DNA from 4 places in the Streptomyces sp. WMMC1477 genome. Region 4 is predicted to be linked to each of the others. Evidence: riboswitches for the same ligand, from Rfam matches in the RefSeq annotation. Region 4 holds a riboswitch; each other region holds the start of a gene.

Region 1 (5,787 bases), 3.5 Mb from region 4:
GCCGGTTCTTCCGCACGTACTACGCGCCCAACAACGCGGTGCTGTCCGTCGTCGGGGACATCGACCCGGAGCAGACGCTCGCCTGGGTCGAGAAGTACTTCGGCTCCATTCCCGGGCACGACGGCAAGCAGCCGCCCCGGGACGGCCGACTGCCCGACGTCATGGGGGAGGAGCCGCGGCGCACGCTCTACGAGGACGTCCCCTCCCGGGCGCTGCTGCACGCCTACCGGCTTCCGCACGACGGCACCCGCGAGGCGGACGCGATCGACCTGGCGTTGACGGCGCTGGGCGGCGGCGAGTCGTCCCGCCTCTACAACCGGCTGGTGCGCAGGGACCGGACGGCGGTGACGGCGGGCTTCGGCATGCTGCGGCTGGCCGGCGCCCCCTCGCTCGGCTGGCTGGACGTCAAGGCGTCGGGCGAGTCCACCGTCGCGGAGATCGAGGCGGCGGTCGACGAGGAACTGGTCCGGTTCGCCTCGGAGGGGCCGAGCCCCGAGGAGATGGAGCGAGCCCAGGCCCAGCTGGAGCGGGAGTGGCTGGACCGCCTGGCGACGGTGAGCGGCCGGGCGGACGAACTGTGCCGCTACGCCGTCCTCTTCGGTGATCCGCAGCTCGCCCTGACGGCGGTGCGGCGGGTCCTGGAGGTCACGCCGGAGGAGGTGCGGGAGGTGGCCGCCGCGCGGCTGGTGCCGGACAACCGGGCCGTGCTGGTCTACGAACCGACGTCGGGCCCGCAGCCGGAGGAGGCGGAGGAGGCCACCGAGGTCATCGCCGACGACGTGGCCGACGTGCACCACAACGCGCAGGAAGGGGCCGAGCAGTGAGCGACGCCACCCCCACCATGGAGTTCCACCCGCAGCCGCGCGGCGGCGAGGCCAAGCCCTGGGCCTTCCCGGCGCCCGAGCGTGCCACGCTGTCCAACGGGCTGACCGTGCTGCACTGCCACCGGCCCGGCCAGCAGGTCGTGGCGGTGGACGTGAACCTCGTCGCTCCGCTGGACGCCGAGCCCGAGGGGCTGGACGGCGTCGCGACGATCATGGCGCGTGCCCTGAGCGAGGGGACGGACAAGTACACGGCGGAGGAGTTCGCCGCCGAGCTGGAGCGCTGTGGCGCCACGCTCGACGCCTTCGCCGACCACCCCGGCATCCGGGTGTCCCTGGAGGTGCCCGCCTCCCGGCTGCCCAAGGCGCTGGGGCTGCTGGCCGACGCGCTGCGGGCCCCCGCCTTCCCGGACGGCGAGGTGGCCCGGCTCGTCGCCAACCGCCTGGACGAGATCCCGCACGAGCTGGCGAACCCGGCCCGTCGCGCCGCGATCGCCATGGCCGGGGAGCTGTTCCCGGCCGACGCGCGGATGTCCCGCCCGCGGCAGGGCACGGAGGAGACCGTCCGGCACATCGACGCCGCCGCCGTGCGCGCCTTCTACGAGGCACACGTGCGCCCGGCCGCCGCCACGGCCGTCGTCGTCGGCGACTTCACCGGGGTCGACCTCGCGGGGTCGCTGGCCGAGACGCTCGGCGCCTGGACGGGCTCCACCGCCGCGCCCGCCCCGATGGTGCCGGTGACCTCGGACGACACCGGCCGGGTGGTCATCGTCGACCGGCCGGGGGCCGTGCAGACGCAGCTGCTCATCGGCCGCACCGGGGCCGACCGGCACGACGCCGTCTGGCCCGCGCAGGTGCTGGGCGTGTACTGCCTGGGCGGTACGCTCACCTCGCGGCTGGACCGCGTGCTGCGCGAGGAGAAGGGCTACACCTACGGGGTCCGCGCCTACAGCCAGGTGCTCCGTTCCACGCCCGACGGCCGCGGCGCGGCCATGCTCGCGATCAGCGGTTCCGTGGCCACCGACGTGACCGGCCCCGCGCTGGCCGATCTGTGGACCGTGCTGCGGACGGTGGCGGCCGAGGGGCTGACGGACGAGGAGCGCGACACCGCCGTGCAGAACCTGGTCGGCGTGGCTCCGCTGCGGTACGAGACGGCGGCCGCCGTCGCCGGGACCCTGGCGGACCAGGTGGAGCAGTTCCTCCCGGACGACTTCCAGGCGCGGCTGTACGAGCGGCTGGCCGAGACGGGCACGGTGGAGGCCACCGCCGCGGCCGTGGCCGCGTTCCCGGTCGACCGCCTGGTCACCGTCCTGGTCGGGGACGCGGAGCAGATCGAGGCCCCGGTGCGTGAGCTGGGGATCGGGGAGGTCACCGTCGTGCGCGGCGAATAGCCCCGCGCGGAGCGGGTCCGGCCGGTCGGCACGGTCCCGTGGACGCCTCCCGCAGCCCCGGAGGGCCCGGCCCTCCGGGGCTGCGGGCTGTCCGGAGCCCCTTTCACGTGGCCCGGATCACCCCGATGACCTGGGCAATGTGGCATGTACGACAAAGTGCCGGATTTTCTTGGCCCGCCCGGGATGTCCGGTTTAACGTCGTCCCCGTTGCCCGTCAGAAGCGACCGCGGCCTGCGGCCGACGTGCAGCGCATCATCGCCGAGTCCCCGACGAGGGGGAGCCGGGGACCCACATGTCCTTGGGGTGAATCGGGCCTGTGTGCCCGTAGGAGACCTTCCTGCTCCGAACCCGTCAGCTAACCCGGTAGGCGAGAAGGAAGGAAAGGACCCACACTCTTGGCGTTCAACCGTGCCTCCGGCAAGCTGAACCGTTCCACCCGTTCCATCCGTCTCGGTACCGCCGCCGCGGCCGTCGCCGTCGGTGTGGCCGGCGTCGTCGCCGGGCCCGCCGCCGCGGCCGAGCACAAGAACACCTTCAGCGAGGCGCTCGCCATCGCTCCCTCGCTCGCCGGCCACGTGGCCGACCAGGCCGCCGCGCAGAAGAGCGCCGCGGCGGAGAAGGCCGAGGCCGAGAAGAAGGCCGCCGCGAAGAAGGCGGCGGAGAAGAAGGCCGCGGCCGAGCGCGAGGACGCCGAGCGCGCCAACCGCTCCAAGCCCCGCCCGAGCGTCGTGGCCCCCGTCACGGGCGGCGACGTGACGACGCCCTACAAGAGCGGCGGCCAGATGTGGTCGTCCGGCAAGCACAGCGGCATCGACTTCGCCGCCCGTACCGGCACCCCCGTCAAGTCGGTCGCCGCGGGTACGGTCGTCACCGCCGGCTGGGGCGGCGCCTACGGCAACAACATCGTCGTCAAGCACAACGACGGCACCTACACCCAGTACGGCCACCTGTCGGCCATCGGGGTCTCGGTCGGCCAGCAGGTCGGTGTCGGCCAGGAGATAGGCAAGGTCGGCTCGACCGGCAACTCCACCGGCCCACACCTGCACTTCGAGGCCCGTACCGCCCCGGGCTACGGTTCCGACATGGACCCGGTCGACTACCTGCGCGGCAAGGGTGTGCCGCTGTCCTGACGCGGCTCCTTCCCCACACTCCCGGACCCCCGGCCTCACGGCCGGGGGTCCGGCGTTTTTCCGTCGCATCTCAGCCGGGCATCGGAATTCTCGGAAGAGTGGAATACAGTTCGGTTCAGCGACGCTCATAACGTGGGGATAACGGCGGAGGTTGGGGTATGCGCATTTCCGCGCACATGGTGTGCACAGCGGTTCGCGACGACATCGTCAGCGGTGCGCTGCCGCCGGGTTCCCGGCTCACCGAGGAGCTGCTCGCCCGCCGCTACGGCGTTTCCCGGGTGCCGGTGCGCGAGGCCTTGCGCACGCTGGAATCGGAGGGCTTCGTCACCACCCGGCGGCACGCGGGGGCCTGTGTCGCCCAGCCGACCGAGCAGGAGGCGGCCGATCTGCTGGACATGCGGGCCCTGCTGGAACCGCTCGGCGCCGCACGGGCGGCGCACCGGCGGACCGGAGCGCACCTGAAGGTCCTGCGCGGCCTGGTGCGTCTCGGACGCCAGCGCACCGAGCGCGGGCAGCTCTCCGACCTGCGCGCTCTGGGGGACTGGTTCCACGAGACGCTGGCGCAGGCCAGCGGCAGCCCCGCGTTGGAGACGCTCCTGGTGCAGCTCCGCCGCAAGATCACCTGGATGTACGCCGTCGAGCAGGAGAACGCCCCCGGCGCGGTGGAGCGGGCCTCGGCCGTCTGGCGCGAGCACGGCGCGATCGTGGACGCTCTCGCCCGCCGGGACGCCGAGCGGGCCCGCGCGCTCGCCGCGGCGCACGTCGAGCGGGCCGGGGCGATACGCCGGGCCCAGCGCCCGGTGATGGTGAGGACAACGAAACCTGCCGTCAACACGGCGCGCGGCCCCGTTTAACAATTCCCGTATACAAAGGAATCGGGAATTGCTTCCCGTGGTGTGTGCTGCCGGAATTCCGGAGTCGCCCGCAGGGGTGTCCACTTTTCGGTGGTGCGACTCCGGCGCCAAAATGGGGCGGGCGGTTCCACGGCGTGCGGACAGGTTTTCCGCCTGCCCGTTCAGACCGTCTCGGGCAGCTCCTCCAGCCCCTCGGAGACGAGCTTCGCCAGCCGCTCCAGCACGGCGTCGGCGTCCTCGGCCGCGGAGGCGAGCACGACCTCCTCGCCGCCCTCGGCACCCAGACCGAGCACGGAGAGCAGGGAGGCGGCGTTCACCGGTGAGCTCTCGGCCTTGGCGATGGTGACGGGGACGCCGGCGGCCGTCGCCGCCCGGACGAAGATGGCGGCGGGTCGGGCGTGCAGGCCCTCAGCCCAGCCGATGGTGACGCGGCGCTCAGCCATGGTGTTGCCTTCCGGTCGTTGCCTGTCAGGACCACTTCTCACCCGCGGGATGCGTGTACCCCGCGGGTGAACATCGTGCACGGTGTGTTACGCATGCCGCACGCACCTCCCCGAACGGGGGTGGCCGCGCCGTAGGGTGGGGCGCATGCAGACGCCCACGGAGCGCGCGTACCCCACGCACTGGGAAGCCGATGTGGTGCTGCGCGACGGCGGCACGGCCCGCGTTCGCCCGATCACCGAGGAAGACGCCGAACGGCTGGTCAGCTTCTACGAGCAGGTCTCGGACCAGTCGAAGTACTACCGCTTCTTCGCCCCTTACCCCCGGCTGTCGGCGCGGGACGTCCGCCGCTTCACCCAGCACGACTACGTGGACCGGGTGGGCCTCGCGGCCATCGTGGGCGGTGAGTTCATCGCCACCGTGCGCTACGACCGCATCGACGAGTCGGGCCTGCCGGCTCCCGCCCCCGCCGACCGCGCCGAGGTCGCCTTCCTGGTGCAGGACGCCCATCAGGGCCGGGGCGTCGCCTCCGCTCTCCTGGAGCACATCGCCGCCTGCGCGCGGGAACGCGGCGTGCGGCGCTTCACCGCCGAGGTCCTGCCGGCCAACACCAAGATGGCCAAGGTCTTCACCGACGCCGGCTACTCGCAGCAGCGCACCTTCGAGGACGGCTCCGTCCGCCTCACCCTCGACCTGGAGCCCACCGAACGGTCGCTGGCCGTCATGCGCGCCCGGGAGCACCGGGCCGAGGCGCGTTCCGTGCAGCGGCTGCTGGCCCCCTCCTCCGTGGCCGTCATCGGGGTGCGCCGACGGGCCGGGGGCGCCGGGCGCGCCGTGCTGGACTCCCTGCGCAGCGCCGGGTTCCCCGGTGCGGTGTACGCCGTCAACGAGCGGTTGCCCGGGACCGCCGACGGCTCCGGGCGCCCGGCCGCGCTCGACGGGCTGCCCGCCGTCCCGGCCCACCGCTCCGTGCGGGACGTCCCCGGGCCGGTGGACCTGGCGGTCGTCGCCGTGCCCGCCGCCGAGGTGGACGCCGTCGTCACCGCCTGCGGCGAGCACGGGGTCCAGGGCATGGTGGTCCTCTCCGCCGACTTCACCCGGGCCGAGCAGCGCGAACTCGTCCGCAAGGCCCGCTCCTACGGCATGCGCA
Region 2 (5,787 bases), 570 kb from region 4:
CGACGCCGGGCAGGCTGCGGAGGACCATCTGGTCGGTCTCGGCCCCCTGCTCATCGGCATCGTCATCACCGTCCTGCTGGTCCTCACGGTGACGGTGGGCGTCCACAAGATCCGCCGGAGCGTCGGCCGCTCCCAGCCTCCGCTCCAGCACCCGGGGCACCGGGACACCACCGGGCACGGTGCCGAGGTGACGGGGAGCACCGGGCACGAGCGGGAGCTGCGGGAGCCGGACGAGATGCCGCACGACGGCAGGCGCCGGTACCCGAACGAGATCGGGAACTGGGGCACGCACCGGGGAAAGACGGACGGGCGGCGCCGCTGGGATTTCGGCAGTCGCGGCGGCGACGTCCCGAAGTGACGCGCCCGCGCGTACCCGTGCCCGTCACGCACCGTGCGCACCCGCCCCGGCCGCGTACGGCCGGGTGGCCCGACGTCCGGCGGGACGGCGAACCCGGAGCCCCGGCTTCCTCGGGCTCGGCATGGGGAACGCCGTCCGGCCCGCACGGCGGCCCGTGGAGGGGGTGGGCGGAGGCCGGGGCGCGCGGGTTAGTTTCGCGTGGTGAACGTGAACGACCGCCCCCCGATGCCCGACCTCTTCACCCGGGAGTTCGCCGCCGACCCGTATCCGGCGTACGCCTGGCTGCGGGAGCACGCGCCCGTGCACCGCGCGGAACTGCCCAGCGGGGTCTCGGCGTGGCTGGTCACCCGGTACGAGGACGCCCGCCAGGCCCTCGCCGACCAGCGGCTCAGCAAGAACCCGGGCGCGCACAGCGAGCGGGCGCACGGCAAGGGGAAGGTCGGCATCCCCGGCGAGCGCAGCGCCAACCTGATGACGCACCTCCTGAACATCGACCCGCCGGACCACACCCGGCTGCGCCGTCTCGTCTCGCGCGCCTTCACCCCGCGGCGCGTGGCCGCGTTCGCGCCGCGCGTGCAGGAGTTGACGGACGGCCTCATCGACGGCTTCGCGGCCCGCGGCAGCGCCGACCTCATCCACGAGTTCGCCTTCCCGCTGCCGATCTACGCCATCTGCGACCTGCTCGGCGTCCCGGCCGAGGACCAGGACGACTTCCGGGACTGGGCGGGCATGATGCTCCGCCACGGCGGGGGGCCGCGCGGCGGCGTGGGGCGCGCGGTGAAGAAGATGCGCGGCTACCTGGCCGAGCTGATCCACCGCAAGCGCGACGACCTCGGGGACGACCTGATCTCCGGGCTCATCCGCGCCAGCGACCACGGTGAGCACCTCACCGAGAACGAGGCCGCCGCGATGGCCTTCATCCTCCTGTTCGCCGGGTTCGAGACGACGGTCAACCTCATCGGCAACGGCACGTACGCGCTCCTGCGCCACCCGGAGCAGCGCCGTCGGCTCCAGGACGCCCTGGCCGCGGGGGACACGGCGCTGCTGGAGACCGGCGTCGAGGAACTGCTGCGCTACGACGGCCCGGTGGAGCTGGCCACCTGGCGGTTCGCGACCGAGCCGCTGACGCTGGGCGGGCAGCGCGTCGAGACGGGCGACCCCGTGCTGGTGGTGCTCGCGGCGGCCGACCGGGACCCGGCGAAGTTCCCGCACCCGGACATGCTCGACCTCGCCCGCCGCGACAACCAGCACCTGGGGTACGGGCACGGCATCCACTACTGCCTGGGCGCGCCGCTGGCCCGGCTGGAGGGGCAGACGGCACTCGCCACACTGTTGCGCCGGCTCCCCGACCTGCGATGTGCCGCCGAACCGGAGGAACTGCGGTGGCGCGGCGGCCTCATCATGCGCGGTCTGCGCAGCCTGCCCGTCGAGTTCACGCCTGACGGGGGGTCAGTCGGCGACAGTCCGTGACCGTCGCGTGATCCTTGCGACACTGGGTTGTGATGGACGGGTGTTCGACGTTAGGTTTCCGCCGTCAGCGGACCCCGTCGCGGGACCGCTCGTCGTCTCAGGAGAGGTCACCGCATGCGTTCCGGGAGCGGGCGGCATCGTCGCCCTCGTCAGGCCCCTGCCGTCGTCGTCGCCGCGGGGGTGACCGGCGCGGGGATGGCCCTGCCGCTCTTCGCGGCCTCCGGCGCCCAGGCCGCCGACGGGGCCGTGTGGGACCGCGTCGCCGAGTGCGAGAGCGGCGGCGCGTGGAGCGCGAACGAGGGCAGCGGCTACTACGGCGGCTTCCAGCTCACCCAACGCACCTGGGAGCAGTACGGCGGCACCGTGCACGCCGACCGCCCGGACCTCGCCAGCCGCGGGCAGCAGATCGCCGTCGCCGAGGCGGTCCTCGCGGCGGAGGGCCCGGACGCCTGGCCCTCGTGCGCCGTGACGAGCGGCCTCACGGCCGCGGTCAACGGCGTGACCGAGACGCCCGCGCCCCAGCCGCCCCCGGCCCCCGGCGGGCCGGACGGCACGGGTGACGCCGAGCACCCGGCCGAGGGCGCGCCGGAGCCGGGCACCCCGGGGGCGACCGGGACGCCGGCGGCTCCCGACGCGGACGCGACCCCGGGTGAGCAGAAGCCGGGCTCCGGCGAGCGGTCCGACGCCGGGTCCGGCGCGCCCTCCGCCGCGGCGACCGGGCGCCCGGGGCAGACGCCGGGTCAGACGCCGCCCGAGAGGCCGAGTGAGACGCCGACCGGAGTGCCGGGCGACTCGGGCGACTCCTCCGCTCCGGACGTGGACTCCTCCACCCCGGGCGACCCGTCCGCCCCCGACGTGGACTCCTCCGCTCCGGACGTCGACTCCGACGGCGGCACGGAGGGCACCGGGCGTCATCGGGGCGACCGTGACCCGAGGGAGTCCGGCCGGGAGGCGGCGGACCGCTCCGAGCGCGGCTCCGGGCGGCATGCGGCTCCGGCGGGGCCGGCCGTCGAGTACCTCGTCGCCGCGGGGGACTCGCTGTCCGGGATCGCCGCGGAGCAGGGTCTGGACGGCGGCTGGCCCGCGTTGTACGCGGCGAACGAGTCTGTCGTCGGCGCCGACCCGGACCTGATTCTGCCCGGGCAGGAGCTTCGACTTCCGCTCGTTCAGGAGTAGTTGACGGCCCGGGAAGGAGCGGACCTCACCCGTCCGGATGCAATGTGACGATCGTCACATTCCTTTGTCGGCGTGTCCGGGTTGCGGGCCCCGGGCAAGCGTGCCGGGACCTGCGGAATCGATATGACGAGGCGTCAAGTCATCCCCTCGTGTCGGTTTCAGGGGTGTTTGATCGGATTATTGTGGTAGGTCTACGTTCGCATCGCCCACTCCCGTGGGGTCGTCGACCGTCACGCCGAATCCTGCCGACGGTCGGCGGGAACATCGTCGCGTCCGCGAACCGCAGGCAGGAGCGGGGGAACCAGGCGAGTGCCGCCCAGGCGGCTCGGGGTGAAGTCCGGCGCGGGAACGCCGCGCCGGACCGGGCGACTCACGCGTCCGAACCCGACAGCTCACCTCGCAGGCGTCCGGTGAGGAAGACCGTCCATGCTGTTCACCGACAAGGACTCCGCCAAGAGTCGTAACCGTCAGCCCGTCGTCGTCCGCCTCGCCGCCTCGCTCGCCGGATTCGCCGGCGCCGCTGTCGGCGGCCCGGTGGTGATGGCGAGCAGCGCGCAAGCCGCCTCCGTCGACACCTGGGAGAAGGTCGCCCAGTGCGAGTCGAGCGGGAACTGGCGCATCAACACGGGGAACGGGTACTACGGCGGACTCCAGTTCGCCCAGTCGAGCTGGGAGGCGGCCGGCGGACTCCGGTACGCGCCGCGGGCCGATCTGGCCACCAAGGAGCAGCAGATCGCCGTCGCCGAGCGGCTCCTGGAGATGCAGGGCCCGGGAGCCTGGGCCTGCGCCGAGGAGGGCGGCCTCACGGCCGACGCCCCGCCCGCCGACGTCGCCCCGCAGGCGCCGGGTGGGGCTGCCGCCCAGCGGCAGCCGCGCCCCCGGCCGCCGCAGCCGCAGCAGGGTCAGTCGCCGCAGTCCCAGCAGGCCGCCCCCGCGCAGCAGGATGCCAAGGGGCAGTCGGGGAAGGGCGGCACGTACGTCGTGCGCCCCGGTGACACGCTGGCCGCCATCGCCCACCGCCACGGCATGACCTGGCAGGAGCTCTACGCCCGCAACAAGGCCGTCGTCGGGGCCGACCCCGACCTGATCTTCCCCGGTCAGCGCTTGGAGGTGTGACCGGGGCGGGTCACCCTCGGGGGCTGCCCTCCGAGGGTGACCCTGGCGGTCGGGCCCGGCACGCGTCCCCTGTGCCGGGCCCGCCGCGCGCCCCGTGCCGGCCGGTGTGTACCCGGTGTGCACTCCGCGACGGCCCGCCGCGGCCCTCGCGCCGGGGCCGGCCGGGTCCCCCGCCGCGGGCCCGCCGAGCCGTCGGCGTATCCGTCCGCACAGCGAGACGACGGCATTATCTTCAGTCAATGAACAAAACCTGGTTCGCCTCTGAGCTGGGAATTCACCGCGGCGCCTCGCCCCGGACGCGGCCCGCAGGCCCACCGCGGGCCACCGGACCGCTAGGCTCCTGCCTCAGGAAGACCGACCCACACGAAGGAGAACCTCGTGCCGTCCATCGACGTCGTCGTAGCCCGCGAGATCCTCGACTCGCGAGGCAACCCCACGGTCGAGGTAGAGGTCGGCCTCGACGACAGCAGCACCGGCCGCGCGGCCGTGCCGTCCGGCGCCTCGACCGGCGCCTTCGAGGCCCTTGAGCTGCGCGACGGCGACAAGGGCCGCTACGGCGGCAAGGGCGTCGAAAAGGCGGTCCTCGCCGTCATCGAGCAGATCGGCCCCGAGCTGGTGGGCTACGACGCCACCGAGCAGCGCCTCATCGACCAGGCCATGCTCGACCTGGACGCCACCGCCGACAAGTCCTCGCTGGGCGCCAACGCCATCCTCGGCGTCTCCCTCGCCGTCGCGCACGCCGCCTCCGAGGCCTCCGACCTGCCGCTCTTCCGGTACCTCGGCGGGCCCAACGCGCACCTGCTGCCCGTGCCGATGATGAACATCCTCAACGGCGGCTCCCACGCCGACTCCAACGTGGACATCCAGGAGTTCATGATCGCGCCCATCGGCGCCGAGTCCTTCTCCGAGGCGCTGCGCTGGGGCACCGAGGTCTACCACGCGCTCAAGGCCGTCCTGAAGGAGCGCGGCCTGTCCACCGGCCTCGGCGACGAGGGCGGCTTCGCGCCCGACCTCGGCTCCAACCGCGAGGCCCTGGACCTCATCCTGGAGGCCGTCAAGGCCGCCGGCTACACGCCCGGCCGCGACATCGCGCTCGCCCTGGACGTCGCCGCCTCCGAGTTCTACAAGGACGGCGCCTACCAGTTCGAGGGCCAGTCCCGCAGCGCCGCCGACATGACCGCCTACTACGCCGAGCTCGCCGAGGCGTACCCGCTGGTCTCCATTGAGGACCCGCTGTTCGAGGACGACTGGGAGGGCTGGCAGACCATCACCGCCCAGATCGGTGAGAAGGTCCAGCTCGTCGGTGACGACCTGTTCGTCACCAACCCCGAGCGCCTGCAGCGCGGCATCGACGACAAGGCCGGCAACGCCCTGCTGGTCAAGGTCAACCAGATCGGCTCGCTGACCGAGACCCTGGACGCCGTCGAGCTGGCCCAGCGCAACGGCTTCAAGTGCATGATGTCGCACCGCTCCGGCGAGACCGAGGACGTCACCATCGCGGACCTGGCCGTCGCCACCAACTGCGGCCAGATCAAGACCGGTGCCCCGGCCCGCTCCGAGCGCGTCGCCAAGTACAACCAGCTCCTGCGCATCGAGGAGATCCTCGACGACGCCGCGGTCTACGCCGGCCGCAGCGCGTTCCCGCGCTTCAAGGGCTGACGTCTCAC
Region 3 (5,787 bases), 980 kb from region 4:
TTGATCGCACCAGGGGCATCGGCGCCCATGATGACGCCCGTGGGCTCGTCGGCCGCGATCGCGGGGTAGGCGGCACCGACGCTGAGGGCGACGGCGGTCGCGGAGGTCACCGCGACCGCTGACCATCTGCGCTTGGGGGAACGCATGACTGTCATGAAGGGTCCTGTCCGTTCGAGGATGTAACGGGCCTGTCGACGCGGACATGTCATCCACGCAGCGCCGACCCTCCACCGGCGAACAGGCGTTAGGCAAGTGGTTCACATGAGTTTTTCCTCGCGGACACATGCCGCGAACCCGCCCCGCCGACCGCATCGCGGGGCCCTCGTTCCGATTTCCGGAGATCTGTTACTGCAGGTCATGCGGCGATCAAGTCGGCTTCACGCGCGGGAAGTTGACGCGCGTAGCGAGCCCCGCACGATCTTGAAGTTTTTTTCACCCCGAGCGGGCGCGAGGTGACGCCGCGTCAGCCGGAGCGGCACGCGGCGCACGCCCGCACGGCCCCGGCGGTGCGGGCGGCAGCCGTGCGGGCGGCGGCCCGGCGGGGGGGCGCGGCGGGCGGTGGGCGGCGTGGCCCGGCGGGCAGTGGGCAGCCGGGCGCGGCGGGCGGTCACACCGAGCGCAGCAGATCCAGCCGGCGCAGGATCACACCCTCGCGCAGCGCCCACGGACAGATCTCCAGCGTCTCCACCCCGAAGAGGTCCATCGCCCCCTCGGCGACGAGCGCCCCGGCCAGGAGCTGGCGGGCCCGGCCCTCCGAGACCCCGGGCAGCTCGGCGCGCTGCTCGGCCGTCATCGTGGCGAGCCGCGGCACCCACTCCTCCAGCGACGTGCGGCTCAGCTCCCGCTGGACGTACAGCCCCTCGCCCGAGCGGGCCGCCCCGCCGAGTCGGGCGAGCTGCCGGAACGTCTTCGACGTCGCCACGACGTGGTCGGGGGCGCCCAGGCGGCTGAAGGTGCCCACGACGCGGGCGATCTCGGTCCGGACGTGGCGGCGCAGCGCCCGCACGTCGTCCGGGTCCGGCGGGTCCCCCGGCAGCCAGGACGCGGTGAGCCGGCCGGCGCCCAGCGGCAGGGAGACGGCGGCGTCCGCCTCCTCGTCGAAGCCGCAGGCGATCTCCAGCGAGCCGCCGCCGATGTCGAGGACCAGCAGCCGCCCCGAGGACCAGCCGAACCAGCGGCGCACCGCGAGGAACGTCAGCCGCGCCTCGTCCGGGCCGGAGAGGACGCGCAGCCGGACTCCGGTCTCCTGCGCGACCCGCCCCAGCACGTCACCGTCGTTCGAGGCCTCCCGCACGGCGGAGGTCGCGAACGGCAGGAGGTCCTCCACCCCCATGTCCTCGGCGACCTCCAGCGCCTCCTTGACGGTGGCGACCAGCCGTTCCACGCCCTGCGGGGTGATGGCCCCGTCCTCGTCGAGCAGTTCGGCGAGCTTCAGCTCCGCCTTGTGCGAGTAGGCGGGCAGCGGACGGGCACCCCCGTGCGCGTCCACCACCAGGAGGTGAACGGTATTCGAACCCACATCGAGGACACCGAGTCTCATGAGGAAGAACGCTAACGCGCCGGCCCCGGTGGTCGCGCCCCGTGCCCGTACGCTGGAGTCGTGAGCAAGACGAACGCGAAGAAGTCGGGCAAAAGCCGGAAGGCCGGCGGGAACATCGGCGGCGAGCAGCGTCGGGCCATGGGCGAGGAGGTCGACCTCGACCACACGCGGGCCTGGGTGGAGTTCCCCGACCCGGCCGACGAGGATCAGGTCTTCCGCTGCGACCTGACCTGGCTCACCTCCCGCTGGGGCTGCATCTTCGGCAACGGCTGCCAGGGCATCCGGGCGGGGCGGGCCAGCGACGGCTGCTGCACGCTCGGCGCGCACTTCTCCGACGAGGACGACGAGCGCCGCGTCACCGAGCACGTCGAGCGGCTGACGCCGGAGGTGTGGCAGTTCCACGACGAGGGCATCCGCTCGGGCTGGACCGAGGTCGACGAGGACGGCGAGCGCAAGACCCGGCGCTACGGCGGGGCCTGCATCTTCAACAACCGCCCCGAGTTCCCCGGCGGCGGAGGCTGCGCCCTGCACCTGCTCGCGCTGCGCGAGGGGCGGGAGCCGCTGGAGACCAAGCCGGACGTCTGCTGGCAGCTCCCGATCCGCCGCGACTTCCAGTGGGTGGAGCTGCCGGACGGCGAGCAGAGACTCCAGGTCTCGATCGGCGAGTACGACCGGCGCGGCTGGGGCGCGGGCGGCCACGACCTGCACTGGTGGTGCACCGGGGCACCGGCGGCCCACCAGGGCGCGGACCCCGTCTACGTCTCCTACCGGGCCGAGCTGACCGAGCTGATGGGCAAGGACGCCTACGACCGGCTGGTGGAACTGTGCGAGACCCGGCTCGCCGCCCAGCTCCCCCTCGCCCCCCATCCCGCGGACCCGCCCCGCCCCTGACCGGCCCGAGCGGCCGGTCAGGCCGGGCCGCCGACCGCCGGGCCGCCGGCCCGGCGGTTCGGCACCGCGGGAGCCCGGCCACGGGAACCCGGCACGGGCGGAGCACCGAGCGGCACGAGAGGCGACGCCAGGCGCCATGCCCCCGGGGAGCGTCACGCGGAGCCGCCGGGGACCGGCGGGGTCTCGGCGAACCGCCGAGACCCCGCCGCCTCCCGCTCCCCATCCCTGCGAGCCATTCACCCCGAAAAAGCCTTGATGTCCGAATTAAAGCCATCGACTCCAGAGGCGGATGCCTGAATTCAAATGTCGGATTTGCCAGACTATGTGAATAGGCGTGGTGAGCGTCACACGGAAAGTCGACCGCTGGGCGCAACCACGTGGCGACCGCCATACGGCCTTCGACAACTCCCCGGAAAAAAGGCCCTCTTACACATCGCCCCTCACCTTCCCTCTCACACACGGAAAAGGCACAGACGCGTTCTGTTGCAGAATTCCTCATGATCGTCGGTTGGGCGCCAAATGTCGGTATCCCTGCTGCTTGTCCCCGGCGAAATCCCTGTGTTTATGTGTGTCCGCTCCCGACCCACCTGGGGGGAGTCCCGACCCGGACGCCGAATCCTGCCGCCCGGGCCATGGGGTAAAGCACCACGTCACCGCGGCAGGAGCGGGGGAACCAGGTAAGCCGCCGGACACGGGTTTCCGTGACCGGCTTGGGGTGAAGCCACGCCTCTCGAAGCGCCGTGCCACATACGGCACCAGCGGGCCCCGAGGGCCTTTCGAGGGAAATGGCCGGGCAACTCTCGCCCGAATCCGACAGCTCACCTCGCAGGCGTAGGAGAGGACACCCCTATGTCTCGTGGCCGCCACCGCCGCGCCCGCACCGCCCTCAACACCCGCAGCGTTTCCCGGCTTTCCCTCGCCCTGACGATCGGCACCGCGGGCTTCGCCATGCCGCTGGTCGCCGCCGGCACCGCGCAGGCCGCCCCCACCTCCGTCGTGCAGAAGCCCGCCGCCGCGCCGCAGGCCAAGGCCGAGGCCGAGAGCCACACCGTCGTGTCCGGCGACACCCTGCACGGCATCGCCACCGACCACGAGGTCGAGGGCGGCTGGGAGGCCCTGTACGAGGAGAACGAGGAGACGGTCGGCACCGACCCGAACCTGATCCTCCCCGGCCAGGAGCTGACCATCCCGCAGGCCGAGGCGCGCGGCACCGAGGACCGGGCCGACCGTTCCGCCGAGCGCACCGTCGCCGCCAAGAGCTACACGAACAACCTGGACGGCTGGATCCGCGAGGCCCTGGACATCATGGCCGAGCACGGCATCCCGGGCACCTACGAGGGCATCCACCGCAACATCATCCGGGAGTCCAGCGGCAACCCGAACGCCATCAACAACTGGGACATCAACGCCCAGCGCGGCACCCCGTCCATCGGGCTGCTCCAGGTCATCAAGCCGACCTTCGACGCCTACCACGTCGCGGGCACCCCGCACGACCAGTACGACCCGGTCGCGAACATCGTCGCCGCCTGCAACTACGCGGCCGACCGCTACGGTTCGATCGACAACGTCAACGGCCCGTACTGAGCCGACCGACGCGCACGCACGCTGCCGGCCACCGCCCCCGCGGTGGCCGGCAGCGGCCGTTTCCGGTCCCGTTGCCCGGCCGCGGCACCGGGCGTAGCGTCCAGACATGGTGGACGCCGTGCGCGAGACGGAACGCAAGTACGAGGCCGCCGACGACATCGAGCCCCCCGACATGCGGGTGCGCGGGGTCGGCTCCGTCGTCGACGCGGGGCGGCAGCGGCTCGACGCCGTGTACTACGACACCGCCGACGGACGGCTGGCAGCCGCCGGGATCACCCTGCGCCGCCGGACGGGCGGGTCGGACGACGGCTGGCACCTCAAGTTCCCGGTCGGGCCCGACGTCCGCGAGGAGATCCGGGCGCCGCTGGCCCCGGAGGTGCCGCGGGAGCTGATCGCGCTCGTGCACTCCCGGGTGCGGGAAGCGCCGCTCGTGCCGGTGATGGAGCTGGTCTCCGAGCGCCGGGCCCGCGGCCTGCGCGACGCCGAGGGCACGCCGCTCGCCGAGGTGTCGGTGGACCACGTCCGGGCCCGACGCCCCTCCGGGGCCGCCGGGCGCCCGGCGCGGTGGACCGAGGTCGAGGCGGAGCTTGCGGCGGACGGGCGGCCGAAGCTGCTGGACCGGATCGAGAAGCGGCTGCTGGCCGCCGGGCTGCGGCGGGCCCGGGCGGCCTCCAAGCTGGAGCGGGCCCTCGCGGAGACGGCCCCGGAAGAAGCGCCCTCCGGGAGCGCCCCCGAGCCTGCGGCGCCAGCGCCGGGGACGGCCGGGGCGTGCGTGCTCGACTACGTCCGGGAGCAGGTCGAGGCCCTGGTCGCGCTGGACCCGGCGGTGCGCCGCGACGTGCCCGACTCGGTGCACCGGATGCGGGTGGCCACCCGGCGGCTGCGGAGCTGCTTCCGCTCGGCCTCCCCCGTCCTCGACCGCGCCGTCACCGACCCGCTGGGCGAGGAGCTGCGCCGGCTCGCCGCCGGGCTCGCCCAGGACCGTGACCGCGAGGTGCTGGCGGAGCGGCTCTCCGGGCGGCTGGCCGAACTGCCGCCCGCGCTGCGGCTCGGTCCGGTCGCCGACCGCCTGCGGGCGGAGGACCGGGCACGGCGGGGCGGCTCACGGACCCGGGCGATCGAGGTCCTCGACGACCCGCACCACCTCGTCCTGCTGCGCGAGCTCGACGAGCTGCTGGCCGACCCGCCCTTGCGGCCGGCCGCCGAGCGCCCCGCACCCGAGGTCCTCGCCCGCGTCCTGCGGCGGGACGTCGAGCGGCTGGACGCCCGCGTCGGCCGGGCCCTGGAGCTCCCGCCGGGCGACGAGCGCGACCGCGCGCTGCACGAGGCCCGCAAGGCCGCCAAGCGGGCCCGCTACGCGGCCGAGGCGGCCCGTCCCGCGCTGGGCAGGCGGGCCAAGCGCGCCGCCCGGTCCCTGACGTCCGTGCAGAAGCTGCTCGGCGAGCACCAGGACAGCGTCGTGGCCCGGCGGGCACTGCGCGAGCTGGCCCTGCGGGCGCACACGGCCGGGGAGCCCTCGTTCACCTACGGCCTCCTCCACGCGCGGGAGGCGGCCCTCGCCGAGGGGTACGAGCGGGAGCTGCCACGGCTGTGGCGCTCGGTGCACGGGCGGCTGCCGGGCTGAGCCGCCCCAGCGCCCCGGCCGGGCTCGGCCCCGGCTCAGCCCGGGGTCGAGGAGGGTTCCGTCGAGGGCTCGCCGCTCGGGTCGCCGGAGGGCGGGGGGTCGCTCGGCCCGGGGTCCTGCGGGGGCTCGGAGGGCCCGGGGTCAGGTG
Region 4 (5,787 bases):
CCGACCTCAAGCTGGGCGTCTGCGGCGAGCACGGCGGCGACCCCGAGTCCGTCCACTTCTTCCACGAGGTCGGCCTGGACTACGTCTCCTGCTCCCCGTTCCGCATCCCGGTGGCCCGGCTGGAGGCCGGCCGCGCCGCCGCGGAGAGCGTGGGCAGCGACAGCCGCTGACCAACCGCCTGCCGGGGCCGCCGCAGCCGAACCCTCACCGCGCGGCGGTCCCGGCATCCGGAAGAGGGGCGGTACGGCACCTGTGCGGAGGTGCCGTACCGCCCCCTTTGCTCCGCCCGGGCCCGTCAGCCGGTCAGTCCGGGGCCCCGGTGGCGGTTCAGCCGCGGAAGGGGCCGCCCACCTCGTCGGTGACGCCCCTCGGACGAACGCGCCGCCGGCCGGCACGGGGTGCCCGTCCCCGTCACCAGCCGTCTGGTGGCCGAGGTGGCGGCGTCCGCCCGCTGAGACCCGGAACGGCGGAACCGGCCGCGCCGCGGTGCGGCACGGCCGGTTCCGCCGTGGGTGAGCCGATGGCTCGGGGTCAGATGGCGACGCCCTTGGCCCGCAGGTAGGCCAGCGGGTCGATGTCCGAGCCGTAGCCGGTACCGGTGCGGATCTCGAAGTGCAGGTGCGGACCCGTGCTGTTGCCGGTGGAGCCGACGAGACCGATCTGCTGGCCGCCGCTCACGCTCTGGCCCGCGGAGACGGAGAGCGAGGAGAGGTGGGCGTACTGGCTGTAGCGCCCGTCGGCGTGCTTGATGACGATCTGGTTGCCGTACGAGCCGCCCCAGCCGGCGGAGACCACGGTGCCCGCACCGACCGCGCGGACGGTGCTGCCGGACGGCGCGGAGAAGTCCACACCGGTGTGGTAGCCGCTGGCCCAGTAGGAGCCGGTGGCCCGGTAGGGGGTGCTCATCGAGGCGTTGACCGGGCGGACCCAGCCGCTGGCCGGGGCGGCCTTCTCGGCGGGCTCCTCGGCCTTGGGCTCGGGCTTCGGCTCGGGCTTGGGCGCGTCCTTGGCGGGCTCCGGAGCCGGTGCGGGCTTCTCCGCCTCGGGCTGCTCCTCCTTCTCCGCCTTCCTCTCGGCCTTCTTCTCCGCCTTGTCGGCTTCGGCCTTCTTCCCGGACTTCTCCGGCTTCGGCGTCGGCGTGGCGGCCTGGGTGACGTCCAGGCTCAGTCGCTGACCCGGAAAGATCAGGTCGGGGTCGGCGCCGACGACCTGGCGGTTGGCCTCGTAGACGGCCGGCCAGCCGCCGTCCACCTCGTGCGTGGTGGCGATGCCGTAGAGGGTGTCGCCGCTGACGACGGTGTAGTCCTCGGCGGCGGCCTCGGTCTTGGCCTTGGCGGCAGGCTTCTTCTCCGCCTTCTTGTCCGCCTTCTCGGCGGGCCGCTCGGCCTTGGCCTGCTCGGCCTTCCGCTCACCCTCGGCCGAGGCGCCGGCCGGGGTGATCTCGGGGGCCGGGCCGCCCTGGGTCAGGCCGGCGCGGGGGCCGCAGGTGGGCCAGGCGCCGGGGCCCTGCATCTCCAGCAGGCGCTCGGCGGTGGCGATCTGCTGGTCCTTGGTGGCGAGGTCGGCGCGGGGCGCGTACCGCGTGCCGCCCGCGGCCTCCCAGGAGGACTGCTGGAACTGCAGGCCGCCGTAGAAGCCGTTGCCGGTGTTGATGGACCAGTTGCCGGTGCTCTCGCACTGGGCGACCTTGTCCCACACCGAGACGTCGGCGGCGCTCGCGGAGCCCGCGGCGGCGAGGGGAACGGCGACACCACCGGCGGTGACGGCCAGGGACACGCGGGCTACGTGACGGGATATCAGGGGCTTGCGCGGACGGCGATGACGACCACGGGGCATAGGTGTGTTCCTCTCCTACGCCTGCGAGGTGAGCTGTCGGATTCGGGCCGGAGTAGCCCGGCCACGTCCCCACGCGTCACGCGTCGGGCTGTGGCTTCACCCCTAGCCGCACCGGTACGGATACGCGGTACGGCGCTTACCTGGTTCCCCCGCTCCTGCCGCCTGGGCTTCCTGGTGTCCCCCCGGCCGGGCGGCAGGATTCGGCGTCCCGGCGGCGGGGCCTCCGCATCCGATGCGGGGGCGGACGAACCGTAATCACAAGCGTTTGCGCCAGACAAGCAGCGCGCGCGAGCGCCGGGTTCCGGCACGCCGGACTCGGGCCCCGGTCCGGCACCGTGTGCACCGGTGCTGATTCCGAGGGTAAGGTTCCGGATCTTTCCGTATGTCCGAAACTCCCTGGTCAACGATGAATTTGGCACTCGGGAGGCAAAAAGCCCGGGGGGGGAGTGCAGCGGCGGAGCGGAGGGGGTTGTGAGTCCTGTCACCTGATCGTCGTGTCGAGCCCTTATATCGGGCGATTCCCTACGCAAACGCGCAGAGCGTCCTGACGGGCCCTCGGACCACCCTCCGGTCCGCCTTCCGTGTCACCCGCAGGTCCGCGTTCCCGTCCACCTGAACGGTCACGGCCCCCGGCCCCGGGGCCCGTGACCGGGTCCCTCAGACCGCCGGTGAGCCGGACAGGACGACGAGCCGCTGGGTGGCCCTCGTCATCGCGACGTAGCGGTCGACCGCCCCCGCGATCCCCTCGCCGAGGCGCTCGGGGCCGACGAGGACGACCAGGCCGAACTCCAGCCCCTTCGCCAGCTCCGGGGTCAGCGAGCGGACGCGGGACGTGCCCTGGAACGTCGGGTCGCCGATGACGCACGCGACCCCCTCGGCGTGCTCGGCGAGCCATGCGTCGAGGATCGCGTCCCGCTCCGAGACGGACCCGTGGGTGACGGGGACCCCGGAGCCGCGGACGGACGTGGGCACGTTGGCGTCCGGCAGCGCCTCCCGGATGACCGGCTCCGCCTCCGCCATGACCTCCTCCGGCGTCCGGTAGTTGACGGTCAGGGAGGCGAGCTCGACCCGGTCCAGCCCGACTCTCCGGAGCCGCTCCGGCCAGGACTCCGGTCGGCGTGGGTGGCCCCGAAGAACGGCTCCGCGGCGGGGGAGCGCCAGTCCAGCAGCAGCCGGCGCCCCGTACGGTCCGTCAGCCCGAGCCGCCCCACGTACAGGCGCTCGCCGTCGTCCTCGCCGACGATGTGACCGAGGCACAGGTCCAGCCCGAAGCGCCGCAGTGCGCGCAACCGCGCGGTCGCCCGGTGGATCTCCGCGTCCCGGTCCATCCCCTTCACACGAGTCCGCCGTTTGCTCCGGGGACCGCCCGCATGGGACCTTGCTCAGCGGTGTGTCGAAGCCGCCTCCCGCTGGTTCGGGCCGGGTGCGGCCGGAGAGCTTGGGGGGGGGGACCATGCGGCGAGCACGTCCCGGATGGACCATGACCGCCGTAGCCCGTCGGCCGAGGGCCTTCGCGTGCCTCGTGCTGGCCGCGACGCTCGCCCTGGGGGCCTGCGGTGGCGATGACGGTGACAGTGAACCCCTCCCCGTCACGAGTCCCAGCGACATCACGCCGGAACCGGAACCGGGACCGACCTACGGTCTGGAGCGGACCGAGGTGGAGGTCTCCATCGGGGAGACGTTCACCATCGCGCTGAAGGAGAACCAGTCCACCCCCTACAGGTGGGCCGTTCTCGACCCCGAGCCCGACCCGCGGGTCGTCACGCTGACCGACGACCGGTACGAGAGCGGCGGTACCGAGCCGGGGGCCGGGGGCACGCACTCCTACACGTTCCGGGCCGCGTCGGCGGGCACCACGCGGTTTTGGCTCCGCCACTGCGACGGGTGCGGCACCGAACACGAGAAGTCCGAGGGCGCCGACGCGGTGACCTTCACCATCACGGTGCGGGGGTGAGCCGGGCCCCGGCGTGGCGCCGGGGCCCGCCGGGCCGCTCACGGCCCGGCGGGAGCCCGGAGAGGTGCGGCGCCGCCGGATATGGACAGGGCAGGGCGGCGCCGGGCTCGGGTCAGCGCAGCCGGGTGGCGTACGCCGGAACGGCGACCGTCTCGTCGTCCAGGCAGCGCCCGGTCGCGAGGTCGAAGCGCTGCTTGAGCAGCGGGGAGGCCACGAAGGGCTGTCCGCCGACGGAGCCGAGCAGGCCGCGGGAGAGGACGTAGGCGCCGGTGAACGGGTCGCGGTTGCCGATGGCGTGGACGACGCCGGAGCGGTCGAGGAACAGGGCGATCTGACTGCCGTCGGGCAGCAGGGCGGCGACGCCGCGGCCGGTGACGAGGTGGTCCCTGTCGCACACCGCGGCCCAGCCGCCGGGGGTGCGCACCTCGACGCGGACGAGGGTCGCCGTGTCGGCCGCGGTGCCTTCCGAGCCTTCCGGGATGAGGACGTCGGTCATCAGCTCTGCGCTCCTTCGAGGGTGCGGACGGGGAGGTCGGGGCCGGCCAGGATCTCCAGGTCGGGTTTGGTCTGGTCGCGCTCGGGCACGAACCGCACGGAGGGGTCGGGGGCGTCGGGGGCGTTGACGAAGGAGACGAAGCGCCGCAGCCGCTCGGGGTCGTCCAGGGTCTCGGCCCACTCGTCCCGGTAGCCGGCGACATGCTCGGCCATCATGGCCTCAAGCTCGTCGCAGATGCCCAGGGAGTCGTGCACGACGACGTCCCGGACGTGGTCGAGTCCGCCCTCGGTACGCTCCAGCCAGACCGAGGTGCGCTCCAGCCGGTCGGCGGTGCGGATGTAGAACATGAGGAACCGGTCGATGAGCCGGACGAGTTCGGCGTCGGAGAGGTCCTGGGCGAGCAGGTCGCCGTGGCGGGGCGTGGCGCCGCCGTTGCCGCCGACGTAGAGGTTCCAGCCGTTGGCGGTCGCGATGACGCCGAAGTCCTTGCTCTGGGCCTCGGCGCACTCGCGCTGGCAGCCGGAGACGGCGGACTTGAGCTTGTGCGGGGCGCGCAGGCCCCGGTAGCGCAGCTCCAGGTCGATGGCCATCTTCACGGAGTCCTGCACGCCGTAGCGGCACCAGGTCTGGCCGACGCAGGACTTGACGGTGCGCAGCGCCTTGCCGTAGGCGTGCCCGGACTCGAAGCCGGCGTCCACCAGCCGGGCCCAGATGACGGGGAGCTGGTCCACCCGGGCGCCGAAGAGGTCGATCCGCTGGCCACCGGTGATCTTGGTGTAGAGGCCGAACTCCTTGGCGACCTCGCCGATGACGATCAGCTTCTCCGGGGTGATCTCGCCGCCGGGGATGCGGGGCACGATCGAGTAGGAGCCGTTGCGCTGGAGGTTGGCGAGATGGTGGTCGTTGGTGTCCTGGAGGGCGGCCTGCTCGCCGTCGAGGACGTACCCGCCCGCGCCGATGACGGGGGCGAGGGAGGCGATGATCGAGGCGACGGCCGGCTTGCAGATCTCGCAGCCCTCGCCGCCGCGCGCCTCGGGGCGCCCGTGGCCGTCCAGGAGCTGCTGGAAGGAGCTCAGCCGCAGGGCGAGGACGATCTCGTACAGCTCCTGGCGGGTCTGGCCGAAGCAGCCGCACAGGCCCGGGTCCACCTCGATGCCCTGGGCGGCGAGTTCGTCGCCCAAGAGCTGGCCGAGCACCTTGACGCAGCTTCCGCAGCCGGTGCCGGCCTTGGTGCACTTCTTGACCTCCGGCACCGTGGCGCAGTCGTGCTCGGTGACGGCGCCCCGGATCGTGCCCTTGGTGACGTTGTGGCAGCTGCACACCACGGCCTCGTCCGGCAGCGCGGAGGGGCCGAGCTGGGCGGGGGCGCCGACCCCGGCCGGGAGGACGAGCGACTCGGGGTCGGCGGGCGGCACGCTGCCGGTGAGGGGGCGCAGCAGCCCGTAGGCATCGGCGTCGCCGACGAGCACACCGCCGAGCAGCGTGCCGTCCTTCGCCATGA

What was found. Region 4 has a riboswitch for cyclic di-AMP ahead of O7609_RS05620 (transglycosylase family protein). Riboswitches for the same ligand answer to the same signal wherever they lie in the genome.
Region 1: linked by a shared signal. The riboswitch ahead of O7609_RS21030 (M23 family metallopeptidase) and the one ahead of O7609_RS05620 (transglycosylase family protein) in region 4 are both predicted to bind cyclic di-AMP.
Region 2: linked by a shared signal. The riboswitch ahead of O7609_RS08020 (LysM peptidoglycan-binding domain-containing protein) and the one ahead of O7609_RS05620 (transglycosylase family protein) in region 4 are both predicted to bind cyclic di-AMP.
Region 3: linked by a shared signal. The riboswitch ahead of O7609_RS09945 (LysM peptidoglycan-binding domain-containing protein) and the one ahead of O7609_RS05620 (transglycosylase family protein) in region 4 are both predicted to bind cyclic di-AMP.

Annotation. Positions count from the first base shown of each region.
Region 1 covers NZ_JAPZBD010000003.1:4,716,586-4,722,372, forward strand. The annotation lists gene O7609_RS21020 (M16 family metallopeptidase) at 1-824, shown strand, start outside; gene O7609_RS21025 (M16 family metallopeptidase) at 821-2,212, shown strand; cyclic di-AMP (ydaO/yuaA leader) riboswitch at 2,459-2,597, shown strand; gene O7609_RS21030 (M23 family metallopeptidase) at 2,608-3,342, shown strand; gene O7609_RS21035 (GntR family transcriptional regulator) at 3,501-4,196, shown strand; gene O7609_RS21040 (HPr family phosphocarrier protein) at 4,358-4,639, opposite strand; gene O7609_RS21045 (bifunctional acetate--CoA ligase family protein/GNAT family N-acetyltransferase) at 4,785-5,787, shown strand, end outside.
Region 2 covers NZ_JAPZBD010000003.1:1,753,032-1,758,818, reverse strand. The annotation lists gene O7609_RS08035 (DUF6479 family protein) at 1-358, shown strand, start outside; gene O7609_RS08030 (cytochrome P450 family protein) at 584-1,828, shown strand; gene O7609_RS08025 (transglycosylase family protein) at 1,943-3,004, shown strand; cyclic di-AMP (ydaO/yuaA leader) riboswitch at 3,269-3,424, shown strand; gene O7609_RS08020 (LysM peptidoglycan-binding domain-containing protein) at 3,431-4,120, shown strand; gene eno (phosphopyruvate hydratase) at 4,499-5,779, shown strand.
Region 3 covers NZ_JAPZBD010000003.1:2,170,065-2,175,851, forward strand. The annotation lists gene O7609_RS09930 (S8 family peptidase) at 1-155, opposite strand, end outside; gene O7609_RS09935 (Ppx/GppA phosphatase family protein) at 608-1,540, opposite strand; gene O7609_RS09940 (hypothetical protein) at 1,679-2,431, shown strand; cyclic di-AMP (ydaO/yuaA leader) riboswitch at 3,065-3,276, shown strand; gene O7609_RS09945 (LysM peptidoglycan-binding domain-containing protein) at 3,281-4,015, shown strand; gene O7609_RS09950 (CYTH and CHAD domain-containing protein) at 4,122-5,639, shown strand; gene O7609_RS09955 (BACON domain-containing protein) at 5,675-5,787, opposite strand, start outside.
Region 4 covers NZ_JAPZBD010000003.1:1,187,559-1,193,345, reverse strand. The annotation lists gene ppdK (pyruvate, phosphate dikinase) at 1-170, shown strand, start outside; gene O7609_RS05620 (transglycosylase family protein) at 532-1,776, opposite strand; cyclic di-AMP (ydaO/yuaA leader) riboswitch at 1,842-2,014, opposite strand; partial or broken gene O7609_RS05615 (AAA family ATPase) at 2,494-2,946, opposite strand; gene O7609_RS05610 (hypothetical protein) at 2,886-3,164, opposite strand; gene O7609_RS05605 (protease inhibitor I42 family protein) at 3,317-3,790, shown strand; gene nirD (nitrite reductase small subunit NirD) at 3,903-4,286, opposite strand; gene nirB (nitrite reductase large subunit NirB) at 4,286-5,787, opposite strand, start outside.